4 regions of the Parazoarcus sp. PS-13 R2A genome follow, and region 1 is predicted to be linked to each of the others. Evidence: predicted binding sites of a transcription regulator. Region 1 holds the regulator's gene; each other region holds the start of a gene.
The links. The regulator FNR, encoded in region 1, switches genes on or off when oxygen is low (the NO sensors DNR and NnrR bind a similar motif). The targets are predictions, from matches to a motif close to TTGANCTAGNTCAA.

Region 1 (5,515 bases):
GGCGAGTTCAAGCGTCGCGCTAGCGGACGCTGATTGCGCCGGACCTGCCGATGGTGTTGATTGTGCGGTCATTGAGTTTCTCCCTTGCGGGACGATTCGATAGAGCGCAGTGTAAACCCCGTACCCATGCACGGAGTCAAGCAATGAATGAGCAAACAAGCAAGGGGCTTACGATCGGCGCACTTGCAAAGGCAGCGGGCGTGGGCGTGGAGACCGTCCGCTACTATCAACGCCGCGGCCTGCTCGCAGAACCTCAGCAGACACGCGGTGCATATCGGGTGTATGGCGAGCACGAACTTGCTCGTCTGCGCGCAGTGCGCCGGGCACAGCAACTGGGGTTTTCGCTTGAAGAGATCGATGGCCTGCTGGCGCTCAACGAGGACACCGACCGCGCCCGCGCGCGCGCACTGGCGCAGAGCAAGATCGAACTGCTGGATGCCCGCATCCGGCAGATGCAGGAGATGCGCAACGCGCTCACCGAACTGGTTGGGTGCTGTCAGCGCACTGATGCCCCCGCCCCCTGTCCGATTCTTCGCGCACTGTCGAGCGAGTAAGACCTCGCGTCAGCGCTGAACCATTGCTCCGAAGGCGGCGCTCAGACCGCGCACACCACTCCGCTCCACAGTTGGCCGCCCAGCGTCTGGGCGTGGAACAGGCCAAACACGCCGAAGCCGAGCACCAGCAAGCCCGAGGCGAAGCGGACCTTGCCATTGCGCGTGATGTCACGAAAACGCTTGAACAGCATGCCGGCCAGCATCAGGTTGGGCAATGTGCCAAGCCCGAAAGCCAGCATCAGGCCCCCACCGCGCAGCGCAGAGCCGGTTACCAGGGAAGTCGCCAGCACCGAATACACCAGTCCGCAAGGCAGGAAGCCCCACAGCAGGCCAAGCGGCAAAGCCTGCTTGACCGAGCGGGCCGGCAGGAAGCGACGGCTCAGCGGCTGAATGCGGCGCCACAGGCGGTGACCGAGCTGCTCCACCGGAACGAGCAGCTTGGTGAATCCGGTGAGATAGAGCCCGAGCGCCACCAGCATGAGGTTCGCGAGCACGTAAAGCGTGATCTGGACCGGCAGCACGCCATCGTAGAGCATGCCGACCGAGCCCAGCGCGCCAAGTCCGGCGCCAATGCAGGTGTAGGTGGTGATCCGGCCAAGGTTGTAGGCGAGATGAATCGGCCACTGCCGACTGCGACTCGACGGCGTCTGCACCTGTACCGTGAGCGCGCCGACAATGCCGCCGCACATCGATACACAGTGGGTGCCGCCAAGGAGGCCGATCAGGAAGACGGCGAGATAACCGGTTTCGGGCATGTTCAATCAGCTATGAAGCGTTTGATGCGGTGCGCGCATTCTACGCTGCACCGCGCCTCCCCGCCCGGTCAGATCACCCGGGAGTAACGGGCCCGCTCGCGATCCGAGCGCAGATAGCGATCGAAGAACATCGCAATTCCCCGCACCAGCAGACGGCCCGCGGGCAGCACGCTGATCCAGTCCTTGTCGATCTTCACCAGCCCGGCCTCTTCCATTTCCTTGAGGTCGGCGATTTCGTCTGCAAAGTACTCATGGAACTTGATGAGGTGTGCAATCTCGATCGACTCGATCGACAGCTCGAAATGGCACATCAGCGCCTGGATGATCGAGCGCCGGAGGAGATCGTCGGCGGTGAGCTCGATGCCGCGCAGCACCGGCAGCTCGTCGCGATCGAGCGCATCGTAGTACTCGTCGAGCGTCTTGACGTTCTGCGAGTAGACCGGACCGATCTTGCCGATCGCCGACACACCGAAGGCCAGCAGGTCGCACTCGGCCTGGGTCGAATAGCCCTGGAAATTGCGGTGCAGACGCCCCTGCCGCTGCGCCACGGTCAGCTCGTCATCCGGCTTCGCGAAATGGTCCATGCCGATATAGACGTAGCCGGCGTCGGTCAGGCGACGGATGGCAAGCTGCAGAATCTGCAGCTTGGAGTCCGCTGACGGCAGATCGATCGGAATGATCCTGCGCTGGGGCTTGAACAGTCCCGGCAGGTGCGCGTAGCTGTACAGCGAAATTCGATCGGGCGAGAGTTCGAGCACCTGCTCCAGCGTGCGGTTGAAGCTGATCACGTTCTGCTTGGGCAGACCATAGATCAGGTCCATGCTGATCGACTTGAAGCCGGTTGCCCGCGCCGCGTCGATGACGAGCTTGGTCTCTTCGACGCTTTGCACGCGGTTGGTCGCAATCTGCACATCCTCGGCGAAGTCCTGCACGCCGACGCTCATGCGATTGAAGCCGAGGTTGGCCAGCATCTCGACGGTGTCGAAATCCACCTTGCGCGGATCGACCTCGATCGAGTATTCGCCATTCGGCACCAGGTTGAAGTGCTTGCGGACCGCATCCATCAGCTGATGCATCTCCGCGTGCGAGAGGAAGGTCGGCGTTCCGCCCCCGAGATGTAACTGTGTGACCTGACGTGCGCCACCCAGGGCCGCCGCCTGCATTTCGATCTCTTTTTCCAGGTAATTCAGATATTTGGCAGACCTTCCATGATCCTTGGTGATGATCTTGTTGCAGGCGCAGTAGTAGCAGATCGTGTTACAAAAGGGGATGTGGAAGTATAATGACAGCGGTCGGCTCACACCGCCGACGGCACGTTTTCCCAGCCAGTCTGTCAGTGCTTGTGCATCGAACGCCTCCACAAACCTGTCTGCGGTGGGATACGACGTATAGCGAGGCCCGTTGATGTCGAATCGTCGAATCAACTGGGGATCAAAGATGAGGTCTGTCTGGCTGGTCATGGTCTGGCTGCGTCGATGTGTTACTTAACAATGGCAGAAAGCCGGCGTTTTGTGGTTGACTTGGATCAACGGCAACATTCTGACTACCCCCAATCCGGAATCGGAGCAAGTTTACAGTGCAAATGAAGGCGACGGTGCCGATCACCGCGGCGGGGCTCAAAACCGCATGTTCACAATGCAATCTGCTGGAGCTGTGCCTGCCGTTCGGCATGACTGACACCGAACTCAACCGCCTCGACGAACTCGTCGGCGGACGTCGGAAGATCAAGCGTCAGCAGCCGCTCTATCGAGCGGGCGAGCTCTTCGAAGCCATCTATGCGATCCGTGCCGGTTCCTTCAAGACCGACGTTCTGCTCGAAGATGGTCGCGAGCAGGTCACCGGATTTCAGATGACCGGCGAGATTATCGGTCTCGACGGCATCAGCACCGAGCTCCACTCGTGCAATGCGGTTGCGCTCGAAGACAGCGAAGTCTGCGTCATTCCCTACGCCAAGCTGGAAGAACTGTCGCGCGAGATCGAAGGCCTGCAGCACCAGTTCCACAAGGTCATGAGCCGTGAGATCGTGCGCGATCACGGCGTGATGATGCTGCTGGGCTCCATGCGCGCGGAAGAGCGTCTGGCGGCCTTCCTGCTCAACATGTCGCAGCGCTTCACCGCTCGTGGCTTCTCGGCCGCCGAGTTTCACCTGCGCATGACCCGCGAAGAGATCGGCTCCTATCTGGGCCTGAAGCTGGAAACGGTCTCGCGTGCCTTCTCCCGCTTTCAGGAAGACGGCCTCGTCGCGGTGCAGCAGAAACATATCCGCATTCTCGACAACGACGGTCTCAAGAAACTCATTCAGCACCAGCCCGGCGCGCGCTGAGCCCCGGACTGTCGCGCTCAGGCAAAGGCGGCGAACCAGCCGCCGACGTTCTTGCTGAGCGCGACCGACACGATCCAGCTGAACACGAGCAGCGCAGCAACGAACGCAGCCCCGCGCACGGTGCGCGTTCGGCCACGTTTCAGGGCAACGGCGCCCAGCAGGATGTAGACGATCAGGCCGATGACCTTGGCGGTCACCCACGGTGCCTGCAACGGGTACTGTTCGATCATCACCGCCAGCGTGATCGCACTGCCAAGCAACACGGTATCGACCACATGCGGCAGAACGCGCGTCAGACGATGTGTGAGCAGACGGCTATCAACAAGCATCCACACTCCCCTGAGCGCGAAGCCGGCAAGGCTCAGAATCACACAGGTGACGTGGATGTGCTTGATCGCCTGATACATCTTTCGTTCCTCCTCGGGGAAAATGCTGACCGGTGCGCCCTGGTCGGGCACCGAACAATGACAGAACAAACAGGATTCGGCCACGCAGGCTAGAATCGAAAGTGAAATGCAGGAGCACGGAATGAACCAGACCGCCTCAGACATCCTTACCCAGCTCCGTCAGATCTCCCTGTTCGGGGAGCTGTCGGAGAGTGAGCTGGAACGTGTTGCACGCTATACCCGCGAACGCCGACTGGGCAAGGGCGAACTGCTGTTCCAGCGCGGCGACGTTGCCCACGGTTTCTATTTCGTCACCGAAGGACAGCTCAAGCTCGGTTTCTCGTCAGCTCAGGGCAACGAGAAAGTGGTCGAAATCGTCGGCCCGCAGCAAAGCTTTGGCGAAGCGGTGATGTTCATGAACCGCCCCTACCCCGTTTTTGCCGAAGCGCTTACCGACATGTCGTTGCTTCATATCGGCCAGAACGTCGTATCCGACCTGATCGATCAGGATCCGCAGTTTGCACGCAAGCTGCTGGCAGGCATGGCGGTCCGCCTGCATAACATGGTGCGCGACGTAGAAACCTATTCCCTGCGCTCAAGCACACAGCGCGTAATCGGTTACCTCCTCCAGCAAACCGAAGAGGACGGCACCAAGGCTTGCGACATCTCCCTGCCCACGAGCAAGCAGGTCATCGCGTCACGCCTGAACCTGACGCCCGAGACCCTTTCGCGGATCTTCCACGACCTGGCAGACCATGGACTCATCACCGTTCACGGCAAGCGCATCACGCTTCACAATCCGCAGGCACTGTCGCGCTACAGCGGGTAGCACTTCACCCGCTCAAGTCCTTCCGTCCCCCCCGAAAAGCAACGGCCTCTTGAACGAGCAAGAGGCCGTTTTTCACGATACCCGGGTGCTGAAAGCCGAAGCCTTCACGCGTCAGCGCTCAGGACTCAAGCACATAGGTTCCTGGCGCCGGTGCGAGAGAAGGAAACTGCTCGCTTGCCGCCGGCCTCGCTTCGATCAGCTCTCCGGCGTGGGGTTTGACCCAGTCCATCCAGTCGGCCCACCAGCTGCCCGCCTGCTCTTCAGTGCGATTGCGCCACTGCTCGGCCGTATCCGAGCGATGCGCTTCACCGGCCCAGAACCTGCGCTTGGGCGGCGTGACGACCGGATTGACGATGCCGAGAATGTGGCCTGAGCTCGAGAGCACATAGCGCTTCGGACCGGTGACGTGGTTGACCACACGGAAAGTCTGCAGCCACGGCGCAATGTGATCGTCCTCTGCGGAAACGACGTAGAGCGGTTGCGTGATACGGCCGAGATCGAGCGGCTCACCCGCCACCTCGAGTGCGTCGGGATGAATCAGCTTGTTGTTCAGGTAAAGCTCGCGCAGGTACCACGAATGCATCGCGTACGGCATACGCGTGGTATCCATGTTCCAGTACAGCACGTCGAATGGCGGCGGCGTTTCGCCGTACAGCCAGCCTTGCACA
Region 2 (5,515 bases), on a different contig from region 1:
TGCCGGCCTTGGTGTCGATGCGGGTCACGCGGCCGATCGCCTCTCCGACGAACTTGGGCGACTCGAAGGCTTCGATGCCGTGCTGGCGCTTGTTGGTGAAGTAGTCGGTATAGCCGCGGTTGAAGGTCTTCTCCGCCTGCGGTGTGAACAGGAAGGTGCTGCGCCCGCTCGAGGCGCGCTGCCATGCGGGGCCGTCGGCATCGGGGTGTTCGATGATTTCGTCGAGCAGCTGACGGTAGTGCGCGGTGATGTTCTTGACGTAGGAGAGGTCCTTGTAGCGACCCTCGATCTTGAACGAGCTCACGCCGGCCGCAGCCAGGGTGCGCAGGTTGGCGCTCTGGTTGTTGTCCTTCATCGACAGCATGTGCTGATCGCGGGCGATGATGTTGCCGTCCTTGTCGGCCAGGTCGTAGGGCAGGCGACAGGCCTGCGAACACTCGCCGCGGTTGGCGCTGCGTCCGGTGTGGGCGTGGCTGATGTAGCACTGGCCGCTGAAGGCCACGCACAGTGCGCCATGGACGAAATACTCGAGCTGGCACTCGGTGGCGGCGGCGATCTTCTTCACCTCGTCCAGCGTGAGCTCACGTGCGAGCACGATCTGCGAAAAACCGACGTCCTGCAGGAAGCGGGCCTTGGCTGCGTCGCGGATGTCGGTCTGGGTGCTGGCGTGGAGCTGGATCGGGGGCAGGTCGAGTTCGAGCAGGCCCATGTCCTGGACGATCAGCGCGTCGGCACCGGCGTCGTAGAGTTGCCAGATGAGCTTGCGTGCATCCTCGAGCTCATCGTCACGCAGGATGGTGTTGAGCGCCACGAACACCTGCGCATGAAAACGGTGGGCATGGGCGGCCAGGCGGGCAATGTCGGCGACCGTGTTTTCCGCTGAGGCACGTGCGCCGAACGACGGACCGCCGATATAGACGGCGTCTGCCCCGTGGGTGATGGCTTCGATGCCGAAGTCGGCATTCTTGGCCGGGGACAGGAGTTCGAGTTGGTGACGGGCGTTCATCAGCGGCGCGACTTCAAGGTCTTGATCGGAAAGGCGGTAATGATACCGGTTCGCGAATCCTCAGGCTTGGTTTCGTGCACCGGCAGTGCTCGACGCCTGCGCCGGGGGCGCGCCAAAGCGGGCCGCAAGCAGGCGGGCCGGGATGGCGGCGAGCAAGAGCCCGATGGCGTCGGCAACCCAGTCCCACAGGTCACCGAAGCGGTAGTCGGTGAAGGACTGCGCCACCTCCATCGCCGCACCGTAGGCGAGCAGACCGAGCACCACCTGCAGCATGCGATCCGGCCAGGCAAGGCTGCCCAGCACCATCAGCACGGCGAACAGCACCGCGTGTTCGATCTTGTCCTGCCAGCTGACGATCTGGACCACATCGGGTGCCGGTTGCAGGGCGAGCCAGAACACGGCCACAAGGGCGAAGACGAAGAGGCCGCGACTGAGGGCGGGCGGGATTCGGAGCATGAGCGGGACGGGTGCCTGAGGTCGGAACAGGCGCCGATCTTATCAGGCTGGTGTGACGGCGCGCTGTGGCGTGGGGGCGTTTGCCCGCCACATCCTGACGACATGGAGGAGGTTGAGCATGAGCCAGCCGAACTCGACAATCAGCGCGAGTCCCGCAAGCGGCCCCAGCGCTGGCGCCAGTGCAGCGGCAAGCAGCGCTGCAAGCGCAAGCACGTGCATCCTGAGCTGTGCTTTGGCGCGCGCATCCGGGAGCATCTTCTTGACGTTGGGTGCCTTGACCTTGGCCTGGGTGAGATGCAGCCACGCCAGAAAGGGCACGATCTTGTACAGCATGGCGCTGGTGGCGCCGCCCAGGCCACCGTGCAGGATCAGGATGCCGGCCAGCACTGGCCAGCGCTCAGCATCGGAGAACTGGGGAAAAATCAGGAGGGCGGCGCCGGCAATCAGGGCTACCATCGCCAGGCGGAAGGCGCGAAAGGAGGCGTCGGGCGTGCTGCGTCGCGTACGCGCCTGCTGGCGCAAGGTGATGCCGGCAAAGCAGATCACGGCGGCGATCAGGGTGAGCGCGAGCATGATCGCAGTCTGGTCGAAGCCGGTGACACTGAGCACGGACCATGCGCACAGCAGGCCGAGAATGGCGGGCGCCCAGTAACGGGTAAGCGCGACCGGATAGGCGGGCGTGATCTGGAACATCGGGACCACCACCCAGCTCACCGCCGCGAGGAGAATGCCGGCCCAGCCAAGCAGCGCCCAGCCCGCGTGCAGATTGACCTGAGTCGTGAAGGGCAGGGGAAGCCCAGCGCCGCCGCTGAGCCCGAGTGCGATCGAGAGGCCCAGCACGACGGACAGTGCAAGGCCGGTGAGCGAAAGGCGCAGATCACGCGGCGTGTGGCTTGCCATGGACGACTTTGGCGCACGAATGATGGCAACGGTGGCGCAGCCGAGAAAGCCGAAAATGCTCAGCCCGAGCAGTGCCGCGGCGCCGATCAGCACGACCGGCAGGCCGAAGCCGAGTCCGGCCGCAAGTCCGGCCGCACCCAGACTGAGCCCGACGTGGGTCAGTCTGGCGGTGAGCAGCGGTGCGGGCAGCGCCGCCCCGGCGACCACGGGCATGATCTGGATCAGCGCGCCAAGCATGATCTGCAGCAGGAAGCCAACTGCAAACAGGTGAACCACGGCCAGGGTGCCCGGCGTCCAGCGCGATGCAAGCAGGCCGCTGTCGCCGATCAGCACCAACCCGGCGACGATGCCGAACAACGGTGCGGTGAGAAAGAAGCGCAGCGGTGCCGAAAACGGCGGCGTTGCCTCATAGCCCAGGCCGGGGTTGGCGCCGCTCATGGACGCTCGATCAGGACCTCGACCACTGCGTCGTCACGAACCGTCGGGGTATAGCGGTAGCCGTCGCGATCGAGGATACGGAACAGTGGATGGGGCATGCGGTCGAGCAGCAGCGTGACTGCCTGACCGGGGGCGAGGTCGGCCACGGCCTCCATCGCCATCTCGAAGGGCACGGGCGGTTCCATGCCGCGGGCGTCGACGATCGTCGGTGTGTTCATGCCATGGCTCCGGGGGCTGTGCGGGCATGCAGGGCCGTATCGAGCGCGCCTGCCAGTTCGCCACTGCGGTCGGCAAGGCGGGCATCGCACATCGGGTACAGCATGTTTTCTTCCTTCATGTTGTGCTGCTGAATCATGATCATCAGGGTTTCGGCTTCGCCCGCAAAATCGTCGCCGTCGCGGGCGCCAATTGCGGCCAGCATGCTGTCAAGAAAGGTTCGCATCTCGGCATGTTCGGCCCGCATCACTGCGGTGGGGCCGCCGCGCATGCCGGTCGCGGCTTCGAATGCGGGGAAGAGGTGTTCTTCCTCCGCCAGGAAATGTGCGTTCAGCGCCGCGGCGAATGTCGACATGGCAGCTGCGGCGGCAGGCCAGTCGCCCTTGGCGACGAGGGTTTCTACCCGGGCAAAAACGTGGTCGCAGGCACGGTGGTCATCGGTCATCAGGCTGGAAAGTGACATTGGCAGAACTCCTCTGGAATGTCTCGATTCTCCGCATCGATCCCTTCACAGCCTTGACGCGGGTCAATATCGTGAACATGCCGCTGCATTCCGCGGGTGCCCCTTAATGGTGCAAAACGGGCAGAATGCCGCCTTTGCCGAACGGATTCCCCGAAATGAGTCCTGCCCAAGCCCCAGGCGCCTTGGGGCGGATTTTCCTGCCCTTTGCGCTGGGCTATTACCTGTCCTATCTGCTGCGTACGGTCAATGCAGTGATTTCGCCCACGCTGACGGGCGAGCTCGGCCTTTCCGCCGCTGATCTCGGGCTGCTGACCAGCACCTATTTTCTGGCCTTCGGTCTGGCACAGATTCCGGTGGGTATTGCGCTCGACCGCTTCGGTCCGCGCCGGGTCGAAGGCTGTCTGATGCTGCTGACCGCGCTGGGCAGTGCCGCCTTTGCGATGGGCGATTCGCTTACCGGCCTTGGTAGCGCGCGCGCGCTGGTCGGGGTTGGTGTGTCGGCCTGCTTGATGGGGGCGCTGAAAGGCTTCGCAATGTGGTATCCGGCCGAACGGCAGAGCTCGATGACCGGCTTCATCATGGCCGCGGGCGCGCTGGGCGCGCTCACTGCAAGCGCACCGGTCGAGGCCTTGCTGCCGTTTATGGGGTGGCGCGGTGTGTTCTGGACCATCGCCGCGCTTGCGCTGATGATCTCGCTGTGGATTTTCCTGTCCTTGCCCGACGAGGCCATCCACGGGGACAACGAGCGTCTGCTCGATGCCTTGCGCGCGGCGGTGCGGATCTTTCCTGCCCCTGCATTCCTGAAATTCGCGGCGTCGTCGATGTTCTTTACCGGCGGCTTCATGGCCATGCAGAGCCTTTGGGCCGTGCCCTGGCTGATGAGCGTAAACGGGCTGTCGCTGGCCCAGGCCGCAGGCTATCTGGTGGCGCTCAATGTCGGCATGCTGGCGGGGCAACTGTCCATCGGCCTTCTCGGGGTGCGCCTTGCAACGCGCGGCGTGCGCCCGCTCAACCTGATCCAGTTCGGCTATGCGGGCATGCTGAGCGTGCAGCTCTGCATCCTGTTTGATCTGGGGCCGCTGGTGGTGCTGTGGTTTCTGCTCGGTGCGCTGTCGTCGGTCAATTCACAGACCTACCTCGCAACCGCCTCGAATTTTCCCCGTCAGGTGTTCGCGCGCGTATCGACGGCAATCAACCTGATGGCGTTTGCCGGTGCCTTCGCCGTGCAGTGGGGCCTGGGTTTGGCGCTGGATGCCTTGCAGCTGACAGGGCATACGCTGTCTGCATCCCTGAGCCTCGCATTTGGCGGCCTGATCGCAGTTCAGGTGCTCGCCTATTTGCCGCTGTTGCCGTGGCGTCGGGCGCAACCGGGCTGAGCGCCCGGCGTGCGGCCGGGTTCAGGCGCTGACTGCGGCCTCCTGTTCCCGCTCCGGCGCCTGCTCCGGTGTCTGTGCGGCGGCGGGGGGCGCTGGCAGCGCCTTCTGTGCTGTGGTCTGAGCGCCCCAGTGGATCAGCTCAAGCCGGCCGTCGAGATGCTCGACGATGGCCGTGCAGCTGTCGACCCAGTCGCCGCAATTCACATAGGTCAGCCCATCGACCTCACGCATGCTCGCCCAGTGAATGTGTCCGCAGATCACGCCATCCACGCCGCGCTCGCGCGCGCCGTGCATCACTGAGTCCTCGAAGTCGAAGATGAAGCTGACCGCGGTCTTGACCTTGCGCTTGGCGTAGCCGGCGAGCGACCAGTAGCCGGAGATGCCCAGGCGGCGCCGGATGCGTGACAGTCCGCCGTTGATGCGGACCAGCGCGTTGTAGGCGACGTCACCGAGTACCGCAACCCAGCGATGATGGCGGGTAACCTGATCGTATTCGTCGCCATGCAGCAGCAGGAAGCGCCGCCCGTCCGCGGTCTCGTGAATCCAGTCTGACTCGAGTCGGATGTCGCCGAATGTGGTGCCGATGTATTCGCGCAAGGCCTCGTCATGGTTGCCGGGAATGAAGACCACCTGCGTGCCCTTGCGCGCACGCCGCAACAC
Region 3 (5,515 bases), on a different contig from region 1:
ATGCCTGTCCGACCCGCCGCAAGCAGCCTGTTCATGTCCGCCCTCAGCTCTTGACGTCTGCCAGGCCGACCACCGTGGCCATCGTGCAGTGGAACATCGTCGAGTCGTTGGCCATGCACCAGTTGATGTCGTTATGCAGGCCCATGCGGTAGCCCGGCATCTCGCGTTCGTTGGTGTTGCAGAAGCAACGCCCGCAGGAGGTCTTGCCGCAGCAATCGTTGTAGCTGATGAGGTAGTCCTTGCCGTCCTCAGGGTTGTGACAGGTGCCGATCCAGGACACCTTCGATGCCTCGGTACCGGGTGGGCAGCTCGACGCGGTGCCACCGCAGCAGTTGCACAGGTAGCCGTCCTGTGCGCAGTAGCGCCAGTATTCGCAGTCCTGGTCGGTCGGCAACTTGCCCGCCGCCTTCTTGGACGCGGTGGCGCCTGCCGCCTGGGCCGTGCGATCGAAAGGCAGCACCGGCAGCACGAAGGCCGAACCGACAAGCAGCTTGCCGATGCCGATCAATGCGCTGCGCCGGGAGGCGCTTTGCGCAACCTTGCGCGTCTTGCGTTCGAAGAATTCATCCAGCCATTTCATTTGCGTTCTCCTTGTCTCTTCGGAATCAGGCCTTGCCCGGCTGATCGAGGTAGGCCTGTACCGAGGCCACACCCATTTCCTTGGCGGTGAAAAGGCTTTCGAGTTGCTCGCGGGAGTTGACCAGCCCCTTGGCGGCGATCCGGCCCTGCTCATTGATCAGCACCGCATACGGGAGCTTTGCCACTCGATAGGCAATGCCAAGCTCGCGCGAGAGCGCATAGGGGAAGTCCTGCAGCCCGGCCTTGTCGTAGAAGGCGAGGTGTTCCGGCTGTTCGCCGTCCGAGGTCAGCACCACCCGCATCCAGCTGCGCTCGGTCTGATTTGCCGAGCGCAGGATCGGCAGCAGCTTCTTGCACACCGGGCAGGTCGGCGACAGGAAGAACAGCAGCGTGCTCTTGTCACCGGGCAGGCCGAGCGAGATGCGATCGCGGCTATTGGTGAGGTGCGGGAGATCGAACACCGGTGCGGCCTCACCCACCTGCGGGCCGGTATCGAGCATCAGCGCGCCCATCGGCGCAACACGCTCGTAGAGCACGCCGATCTGCCGCGCCAGGGCAAACAGTCCGACCAGTGCGGCAAGCACCGCAATCCACAACAGGACGTTCGAAATCATCAGGGCTTCATTCATGATCCGCTCCTCATTTGGGCGAGATGGGGTTGGTTTGCGAGCAGCTGGTTGGCCGCCGCGTAAAGAGTGAGCAGCATCAGGGTGCCGCCGGCAACGGAGAGGTAGTCGATCCACACCAGGCCGCGATCGGTGCCGAGTTGCGCGCCGACCACAAGCAGGCCCAGAAGCACCGCATTGCGCGCCACGAGCAGCCAGGACAGGCGCGTGTGGCCTTCGGCACCGCCGCAACCACAGTCGATCTCGGTGTGACCGCGGGCAACGTTGATTGCAACGCCGGCCGTTGCGCTGCCGAGCACGAGGACGCCGAGTACAAGACCCAGCGGACGTGACGCATCGAACAGCAGCGCGACGCCGGCCATCGCTTCAAGCACGGGAAAGAGACGGGCGAACAGCGGCACGAGCGATTCGGGCAGCAGCCGGTACAGCTCGACCGAAGCCTCGAACACCACCAGGTCGCGCAGCTTCTGCCACGCCCCCACGATCAGGATGACCGCCAGTGCGGCGCCACAGGCACGCGCCAGCACCGGGTCGATGGCAAGGGCGTCCATCAGTGCAGCTCCATCATGGTCGGCGTCACGCCGACGCCTTCCATGCGGCCGACCAGCTTCAGCGCAGCGCTGGCATCGTAGGCCGCCATTGCACCGGTGACACCGTCATAGGCAAAGAGCCTGGGCTTGTCGCCTTTGCTCACCGCCAGTGCGATCGCGTTGCTGCCCGGCGCCCGTGTCACACGCTTCTGCGTTTTCAGATCGAAACCCCAGATCTCCTTGGCCGGGAACTTGTGACTGCCCACCTTGGCACCGTCATGCATGCCGACAAAAATGCGCCCGCTGGCGTTGTGCTGTGCCAGCAACTGGTAGCCGCCAGGGCGCCAGCCCGCCTTGCGTTCGGCAGCCGTGAGCAGCGACCACTTGGGGTCGAAAGTGGCGACCGCAGCGCCAAGGTGTGCCGTGTAGAGATCACCGCCGTAGGACACGAAGCGGTAGGTGTCGCCGTCCTGCTCACCGTGGATGAAGATGGGGTCGACGTCGGGGTCGAAGAACTTGGCGCTGCGCTGCTGATCGACGGCCTGGCCCTTGTCGTCGAGCGTTACGGTAAGCATGGTGCCGTCGCCACAGATGGTGGAGAAGCGGTTGGAAACCGACTCGGCAGGCAGCAGTATCCAGCAGCCGGGCAGATCGATCTGCGACACCACGCTGCGCGCCTTGAGATCGACCACCGTCACGGAGATCGCCGGCGTGGCATTGAGCACATACAGCCAGCGCCCATCGGCGGAGGTGCGGATGGTGCCCTTGTAATGCAGGGATTGCGCATGAATGGGCGGAATCACGATCTCGCCGGTCTTCACCAGCGTCTGCGCATCGTGGATGTCCACCGTATCGGTGCGCTCGCCCGAGGACAGCCGCGAATAGTAGGTGGTGGCGACATACACCTCGCTGCGATCGGGCGACAGCACGGCCTGCCCGGCGTAGCCGGCAGCGATCACGCCGAGATACTTCATGTTCTTGCCGTCGAGCACATGCAGGCGTCCATCGACGATGTGGCTGATCGCAATATCGGACAGGAAAATGCGGTAGGGATCGGGTGGCGCAAGCTTCTCCACCGAGGGAATTTCGACGGCCAGCTCGGCGTTTGCGGATGCACCCGACAGGGCAATCAGCAATGCGGCCGCGCAGGTCTTCAGGGCGCGATATCGAACCACGACTGAGCTCCTTGCAACCCGGCAAACCTGGTCTCGCGAACGGACCCTGGTGATCGCCGGCGTTTCTCGTATTGCCCGACCGGTCTCTGCAACCAGGCGGACCCGCTTCTCATCACCGTCAAATTTGATCCAGATCAAGATGACGGGATGAGTGGATTCTGGGACGAGACAGGAACAGGCCGGTAACCGAAATCGGCAAGGCCCGATTCGACTGATGATGAGGGCGCGACGCCTCCAAAGTGATACCGCAGCGCACCATCATGGCGCATTCCGGGATAACGTCGGCTAGGAACAGAAAGTGGTTTTCAAGCGCGAAAATTCGGTTTAGTCTTAAAACACATTGCTTTATATAACGATAAATATTCCTGATTCACAAGGAAGAGAGACTGACCATGGAGCATCCTGCACTCGCCGTCTGCACAGACGGCGAGCTCATCGTGGGCGAGCCGTCCCCCCGCAGCTCACGTCACACCGGCTGGCGCCCTTGCAACAGGGCCCTGCCCACCTTGACCGCATTGCGGCAAGGCCCTCACCGCACGCCGCCATCCAGCCTTCGCCTTAACCGTCAGCACTGCAGACGGTTGGCCGACGCCTTGTCAATGGCATGGCACGAATGGTGCTTTAAATGTCAATCATTTCTCCCGTGCGGAGTACCGAACTCGTGATGCCCCCCGCCTCCACTGGTGCAGAAGCCGTCAGTGCGCAGCGCCGCACAACGCACGATGCCGACGATCACGCGTCCTGCCTCAGGAACTGGACACAGCAGTACGACCAGCTCACTGCAGGGGCTTTTTCAGGGCATTTCGAAGAGTACTGTTTCGAGAGCCTGCAGATTTTCCGCGAGCGGACCAATCAGTCCGTGCATGAAATTGGTCAGAGCTGGGAGGGATCACGCACCTTCGGCGTGCCGGTGGAGATCGACGGCAATGGCTGGTATTGCGGCGAAATACTCGAAATCAATTCGTTCGTGACGCTCAAGGGCGGCGAAGAGATGGATTTCCGTACGCCAAAATTGCAGGAGATTCTCGGGGTAACGGCCGATGCCAAGGCGCTGAACAACTACGCGCTGCAGGTCGAGCATCGCGACCTCGAAGCGGAACTCGACGGCAAGCGGGTTTTGCCAACTTCGCCGGAGCAGGCCGCTGCACTGCGGGATTTCCTCGGAACCGTTATTTCGAGCCTGCGTGCCACACCCGAGATGCTCAAGCATGCGGCAATGCGCAAAGCACTCGAACAGGCCGTCTACGGGAGCCTGCTATCCACCATCAAACCTGCGCTCGAGAATCGCTCCACCCCTTCATGTCGCGGCCGGCAACTCGTTGTTGAGCGCACCCGCGAGTACATGCAGGCGCACATCGAGGAACCCTTCACCATCGCCGACCTGTGTGCCGAACTGCGGGTTTCCCGGCGCACCCTGCAATACAGCTTTCAGGACGTGCTCAACCTCAACCCGGTCAGTTTCCTGCGGGCGCTGCGTCTGAATGGCGTGCGCAGAGCGCTCAAGGCGGCTACTGCGGAGTCGACCTCGGTCGCAGACGTGGCTGCAAAATGGGGATTCTGGCACCTGTCCCACTTCGCCTCGGACTACAAGGCGATGTTTGGCGAACTACCGTCGGAAACGCTGCGAAACACGACGCTCCGGCTCGGCTGACGCAAAAATCACGGGTGCTTATGCACCATCCGGATTCGCGCAACGCAGCATGAGCACCAGCCGCGTGCATGACCGACACCGCTTGGCAATGGCCGCCACACGAAACCCGCACAGACCTTCAGCGAGTAGCCCAAATCGGCAATCGGCAGGGGCGAATCACTTGCCGATATCCGTCCCAAGACCTGCGGAGGTCAGCGCGCGCAGTCCGATTACGTCCGGAAAGGCACCGAGAAGTTCAGCCAGCACGGCCGGATCCGGCCTTGGAATCGCTTCGAAAGCCGGACGTGCGTACAGATAGCCCTGGTGCAGCGTGATACCGAGATCAAGCAGGCAGCGCGCCTCTTCGAGCGTTTCCACGCCCTCGGCGATCAGGGTACATGGCAGCTCGCGCGCAAGTGACGCCATGTGGGCAACGATGATCCGGCGCACGCGATCCTTGTCGATATTGCGGATCAGGTCCATGTCGAGCTTGAGCACATCGGGCTGCAGGCGGATAAGCAGGTTGAGGCCCGCGTAGCCGGCACCGAAGTCATCCACTGCCGTGCCCATGCCCATCGCGCGGTACTCGTCGACGATGCGCCGCAGATGGCCATCAGCACGCACCTCCTCGACCTCGGTAATCTCGAACTGCAGACGCTCGAGCGGAAAACCGACCCGCGCAGCGGCCTCGACCGTCGCGCGGATGCAGGCCTTCGGCTCATACACCGCATTGGGCAGAAAGTTGATGCTCAGACGCCCGGGCATGCCGAGGCTGTGGGCAAGCTCGATTGCGCGGATGCGGCACTGCTGATCGAAGGCGTAGCGATTTTCGTCGGTCACCTTGGACAGAACCGAAAATGCCCCCTCCCCATTGACGCCTCGAACAAGCGCTTCCCAGCCCCAGACATCTGCGGCGGCAAAGTCGTAGATCGGCTGAAATGCCATCGAGAATGAGAAGTCGAGCGCTGCGATATC
Region 4 (5,515 bases), on a different contig from region 1:
CAAGTACCGCATCCAGGGGGTCGAACTGGGGCTTACCGGCAAGCTCACCGACAAGCTCACCACCCAGTTTGGTGTTGCGGTCATGAGTTCGAAGATCCTCGAATCAGCGACGGCTGCGAACGTTGGCGAAGGCCTGAGCAACTTCCCCGAAAAGACGGCCTCGCTGCTGCTGAGCTATGCGCTCACACCGAAATTCACTTTCGGTGGCGGCGTCACCTATTCCAGCGAGAAGTATTCAGGCGAACCGGAGTCGGTCGCGGCGACCTCGCTCGAGGTGCCGGAATACACCGTGTATGACCTCTTCGCCAACTACAAGGTCAGCAAGCAGCTGAGCGCGCGCGTCAATATCGGCAACGTCACCGACGAGAAGTACTACACCGCGGTGTATCGCTCGGGTTCGTTTGCCTACATGGGCGACCGGCGCAACGTGCGTCTGACGCTCGACTACAGCTTCTGATTCCGGGCTGATACATGGGAGAGGCCTGGTTCCTGCCGGGCTTCTCCCTTGCACACATCGCAATGAACGACACAACAGATCTGCTGGCTGCACTGAATCACATTCCCGCCGAAATCCATTGCGCGCAGGACTATGAGCGCCTCGCACGCAAGCACATCGACCCGCGCGCACTGGCCTATATCGACGGCGGCAGCGGCACGGAAACCACGCTGCGCAGCAACCTCGACGCATTCTCCGGCTTCAGCCTGCGGCCCCGCCTGCTGCGCGACCTGAGCTCGGGCCATACGCGACTGCGCCTGCTCGGCCGCACGCTGCTGCATCCGGTCATGCTTGCGCCGATCGCATTTCACAGGCTTGCCCACCCCGAAGGCGAACTCGCGAGCGCAAGCGGCGCAGCCGCCATGGATGCCTGCATGGTGTGCTCCACCTTGTCCTCCGTCCGCCTGGAGAACGTCGCCGAACGGGCAGGCGCGGAGAAATGGTTCCAGCTGTATTTTCAGCCGCGACGGGAATACACACTCGATCTGGTCCGGCGCGCTGAAAGGGCTGGCTTCAGCGCCCTGGTCGTCACGCTGGACGCATCGATCCAGGCTCCGAGCATCCGCGCACGCCGCGCAGGCTTCGTCATGCCGCCCGCGATTCAGCCGGTCAATCTTGCCGCTTACCCGGCGCCCGCACAGGTTCGACTGGACCGGGATCAAAGCATCATCTTTCAGGGCATGATGAGCGAAGCCCCGACCTGGGACGATCTGGCCTGGCTGCTCGCGCACACTGCCCTGCCCGTTGTGGTCAAGGGTGTGCTCCACCCCGCGGACGCCGTTGAGCTCCGCCGCAAGGGAGTGGCTGCGCTGGTCGTCTCGAACCACGGCGGGCGCAGTCTCGATGGCGTGCCGGCCAGCCTCGTTGCCCTGCCGGAGATCCGCCGGGCGGTGGGTGAGGACTATCCCTTGTTGCTCGACAGCGGCATTCGCAGCGGCACCGACATCTTCAAGGCACTCGCACTTGGCGCCGACGCAGTGATGATCGGCCGTCTGCAGCTTCATGCGCTGGCCGTCGCCGGCGCGCTTGGCGTGGCTCACCTGATCAGGACGCTGCGCGAGGAGCTCGAAGTCTGCATGGCCCTTGCCGGCTGCGCGACCCTGAACGATATCGGCCCGGACATGATTCAAGAACAGAAAGGGGCGCACCACACATGCTGATTCCGATCGAAAACGTCCTGAGCAAGGACGAAGTACTGCACTTCAGGCAGCAACTCGCGGCTGCGGACTGGCAGGATGGGGTAAAGACCGCGGGCACGCTGGCTCGCGCTGCAAAGACCAATCTCCAGCTCGAAGACGGCTCGGCACTCGCCGTTGCGCTGGGCAACCACATCCTGCGCAAGCTGGGCAACCACCCTGCCTTCATCTCCGCTGCACTCCCCCACCGCATCTTTCCACCGAAGTTCAACTGCTACCGCAACGGCGGCGCCTACGGCCTGCACGTCGATAGCGCGCTGATGGCGGTCGGTGGCACGGGACTCACCGTGCGCTCGGACCTTTCCGCCACGCTGTTCCTGTCCGAGCCGGACGAGTACGACGGCGGCGAACTGCAGATCGACGGCCCCTTTGGCGTACAGGCGGTCAAACTCGGCGCCGGCGACATGGTGCTCTATCCGTCGAGCAGCCTGCACCAGGTCACGCCGGTCACCCGCGGCGAACGCATCGCATCCTTTTTCTGGATACAAAGCATGGTGCAGCAGCAGGAAGACCGGACCCTGCTATTCGATCTCGACCGCGCTATTCAGGGGCTGACGCCAGACAGCGCCACCCGTCCCGATCTGATCACGCTGACGCAGGTCTATCACAACCTGCTCCGGCGCTGGGCCGTGACCTGATGCGGCAGGGGTGATAGCCACACCAAGTGCATGGATACAACAGCAGTTGAGCCAAATCAAAGAACTCTTAATGCGATGCATTATCATTCCCATGAACTTACATCGCCGAGCTTCCAATGAACCAGGCCACGCTGACCGAACACGCAAGTCTTGCCGCTTCCGAGTCGGGCAACACAACCCTCGCCCTCGTCGGACACCCGAACGTCGGCAAGTCAGTGTTATTCCATCGCCTGACCGGCACTTACGTAAACGTATCCAACTACCCCGGCACGACGGTTGAAGTCGCCCGGGCGCCCGCCCGTTTCGACCGCGAGATGTCCTTGCTCGACACCCCAGGGGTGCTCGCCCTGCCCTCGCGCAGCGACGATGAGCGGGCCACGGTGCGCGCACTGCTGCATGAAGATCTGCGCCTGATCGTGCAGGTGGGCGACGCCAAGAACCTGCGGCGCACGCTGAACCTCACCGCCCTGCTCGCCGAACTCGGCGTGCCGATGGTGATGGCGCTGAACATGACGGACGAGGCCAGCGCGCGCGGCGTGACCGTGGATGCATCGGCACTCGCCGAGGCACTCGGCGTACCGGTGGTGGCAACGGTCGCAACTGGCGGCGAAGGCATCGCACCGCTGACCGACGCCCTCGCCCACGCACGCCAACCGGCGGCGATGCTGCGCTACGACCCGGAGATCGAGACCGTCATCGGTCAGGTCACCGCCATGATCGCTGCACGCGCCCCTCACCCGCGACTGACCGCCCGCGGCCTGGCCATCCTGCTGCTCGGACATGATGCAGAGGTGCAGGCCTGGCTCGCCACCCGTCCTGAGGGGCCTGCGCTGCTGGCAGAGGTCGCCACCCTTGCGCCGGCCACCGGCCGTGACTCCCTGCCGGCGCGGCTCGCGCGTGAGCGTGGACGTGCCGCCGAAGCCCTGTCGCGCACCGTGTCGCAACAGGCCGCAGGCAAGGACCGCAGCCTGTCGCTGCTGGTCGGACAAGTGGCGGTGCACCGGATCTGGGGCTGGCCGATGCTGCTGGCCGTGCTCTATGTGGTGTACCTGTTTGTCGGTGACTTTGGCGCCAGTACCCTGGTTGGCCTTCTCGAAGAGGACTTCTTCGGAGAGATCCTCAACCCTGCGGTGACCACCCTGGTGCAGACCCACATCACCGTTCCGTGGATCGCCGACCTGCTGGTGGGCGAGTACGGCTTGTGGACCATGGGCATGACCTACGCACTCGCGCTGATCCTGCCCATCGTGACCACCTTCTTCCTTGCCTTCGGACTGCTCGAGGATTCCGGCTACTTCACCCGCCTGTCGGTCATCGCCAACCGCATGTTCGCCGCCATCGGCCTCAATGGCCGCGCCGTGCTGCCGATGGTGCTGGGCCTGGGCTGCGTCACCATGGCCACACTGACCACCCGCATCCTGCACACGCCGCGCGAGCGCCTGATCACCATCTTCCTGATGGCGCTGGCAATTCCGTGCTCGGCACAGCTTGGCGTGGTGCTCGGCCTGCTTGGCGGCATCTCGTTTGGCGCCACCGTGATCTGGGCCGGCGCCATGGTGCTGGTGCTGCTCAGTGCTGGCTGGCTGGCCGGCAAGCTGGTGAAGGGGCGACGCGTCCCGCTCGTGACCGAACTCCCGCCCATGCGCATGCCGGTACTCGGCAATGTGCTGAAGAAGACCGGTGGCCGGCTCAAGTGGTACCTGATCGAAGTGATCCCGCTCTTTCTGCTCGGCACCCTGATCATGTTCGTGCTCGACCGCACCGGCGCCCTGCCGTGGATCATCGAAGCCGGCAAGCCGCTGGTCACCGGCTGGCTCGGACTGCCGCCGGAAGCCAGCGCGGCCTTCGTCATGGGCTTTCTGCGCCGCGACTTCGGCGCCACCGGCCTCTTCGCCCTGAGCCATCAGCTGGACATGATTCAGGCCGTCGTCGGCATGGTGACCATCACCCTGTTCGTGCCCTGCATCGCCAGCGTGATGATGATCGTCAAGGAACAGGGCGTTCGCACCACCGCACTGATGCTGGCGATGATCATGCCGACCGCCTTCTTTGTCGGCGGCGTCCTCAACCACGTCCTGCGCCTCTTCTTCTGAGCGAGATCGACATGAGCCCATCCCCCTCCGAGCGCATCCGCCTGACCGGCACCCCGATCGGCCGCAAGGTCCGCGTTGCGGACTTCGGCACCGAAATCGACCCGCTGCAGGTCGAACAGCTGCACGCCTACGGCATGTCGCCGCCACACATCATTCGCGTGACGCAGCAGCAGCCGATGACCGTCGTGTTATGCGACCACATGGAGCTCGCGCTCGAGCACGATGTCGCACGCCACGTCTGGGTCGAGGAGGCCTGAGCCCCCTCCGCTCCGGCTACCAGCCCAAGCCCTTGCGCATCAGGATCAGCAGCCCCATGCCAAAGATGAAGGGCAGCCAGGGGTTGCGCGAGCGCAAGGCAAAGAAGAGCACGACCAGGGCTGCGGCAAACTTCGGATTGAAGGGCTGCAGCGCGCCTTCGTCGAGGAGAATGTCCGGCGCCACCAGGGCGGACAGCGCTGCCGCCGGCGCGTAGCGCAATGCACGATGCAAGGCCCTGGGCAGGCGGGCCTTCTCCCCCAGCATGATGAAGCTGCCACGGGTCAGGATGGTGGTGCTGCCAATGGCGATGAAGGTCAGCCACAGCCAGATGCCTTCGCTCATGCGCCCGCCCTCCGCTGCTGCCAGTGCTCGGCGACGAAGCCCGATGCGATGCCGATCGCGATGCCGGCAAACAGCCCAAGTCGCAGCGGAAGCTCGCGCAGCAGCACGGCCGAAACGCCGCCAGCGAGCGCAGCCACCAGCATCGGCCGGGAACGGGCCATCGGGATCATCATCAGCATCAGCGCGATGGTCACCATGAACTCGAGCGACCAGTCGGTCGGGATCACTTCGGCGCCAAGCGTGCCCAGCAGCACAAAGGTCTGCCACAGGCACCAGGCCCATGCCGACGGCGCAATGAAATAGCCCCAGCGCCACTCGGGATCCTCACTCGCAAGCATCCTCTCCGAACCGACGGCGAATACACCATCAACCAGCAGATAGCTCGCACGCGCTCGCCGCGACCAGGCATGACCATGAAACGCGGGCGCGAGCGCGGCGCTGAAAATCACGAAGCGCAGATTGAGCACCATCGCGGTCAGAAAGATCAGCCAC

Region 2: the regulator FNR is predicted to act here: its motif matches at 3,533-3,546, upstream of AC22G6_RS11070 (hemerythrin domain-containing protein).
Region 3: the regulator FNR is predicted to act here: its motif matches at 3,035-3,048, upstream of AC22G6_RS17520 (amine dehydrogenase large subunit).
Region 4: the regulator FNR is predicted to act here: its motif matches at 2,377-2,390, upstream of feoB (ferrous iron transport protein B).

The regions. Positions count from the first base shown of each region.
Region 1 is NZ_JBYEXN010000024.1:36,383-41,897, forward strand. Features, by position in the region: gene AC22G6_RS18505 (heavy metal translocating P-type ATPase) at 1-72, opposite strand, end outside; gene AC22G6_RS18510 (MerR family transcriptional regulator) at 144-554, shown strand; gene AC22G6_RS18515 (sulfite exporter TauE/SafE family protein) at 596-1,309, opposite strand; gene hemN (oxygen-independent coproporphyrinogen III oxidase) at 1,378-2,769, opposite strand; gene fnr (fumarate/nitrate reduction transcriptional regulator Fnr) at 2,892-3,632, shown strand; gene AC22G6_RS18530 (SirB2 family protein) at 3,650-4,039, opposite strand; gene AC22G6_RS18535 (Crp/Fnr family transcriptional regulator) at 4,161-4,847, shown strand; gene AC22G6_RS18540 (PHA/PHB synthase family protein) at 4,966-5,515, opposite strand, start outside.
Region 2 is NZ_JBYEXN010000010.1:64,076-69,590, reverse strand. Features, by position in the region: gene AC22G6_RS11090 (peptidase U32 family protein) at 1-1,006, opposite strand, end outside; gene AC22G6_RS11085 (VanZ family protein) at 1,067-1,462, opposite strand; gene AC22G6_RS11080 (hypothetical protein) at 1,505-2,800, opposite strand; gene AC22G6_RS11075 (DUF2249 domain-containing protein) at 2,797-3,018, opposite strand; gene AC22G6_RS11070 (hemerythrin domain-containing protein) at 3,015-3,479, opposite strand; gene AC22G6_RS11065 (MFS transporter) at 3,635-4,855, shown strand; gene AC22G6_RS11060 (UDP-2,3-diacylglucosamine diphosphatase) at 4,877-5,515, opposite strand, start outside.
Region 3 is NZ_JBYEXN010000021.1:67,174-72,688, reverse strand. Features, by position in the region: gene AC22G6_RS17540 (c-type cytochrome) at 1-35, opposite strand, end outside; gene AC22G6_RS17535 (methylamine dehydrogenase light chain) at 44-580, opposite strand; gene mauD (methylamine dehydrogenase accessory protein MauD) at 606-1,208, opposite strand; gene AC22G6_RS17525 (MauE/DoxX family redox-associated membrane protein) at 1,205-1,756, opposite strand; gene AC22G6_RS17520 (amine dehydrogenase large subunit) at 1,756-2,910, opposite strand; gene AC22G6_RS17515 (helix-turn-helix domain-containing protein) at 3,536-4,561, shown strand; gene AC22G6_RS17510 (EAL domain-containing protein) at 4,718-5,515, opposite strand, start outside.
Region 4 is NZ_JBYEXN010000001.1:301,188-306,702, reverse strand. Features, by position in the region: gene AC22G6_RS01445 (TonB-dependent receptor) at 1-457, shown strand, start outside; gene AC22G6_RS01440 (alpha-hydroxy acid oxidase) at 520-1,656, shown strand; gene AC22G6_RS01435 (Fe2+-dependent dioxygenase) at 1,650-2,330, shown strand; gene feoB (ferrous iron transport protein B) at 2,447-4,423, shown strand; gene AC22G6_RS01425 (ferrous iron transport protein A) at 4,435-4,680, shown strand; gene AC22G6_RS01420 (AzlD domain-containing protein) at 4,697-5,023, opposite strand; gene AC22G6_RS01415 (AzlC family ABC transporter permease) at 5,020-5,515, opposite strand, start outside.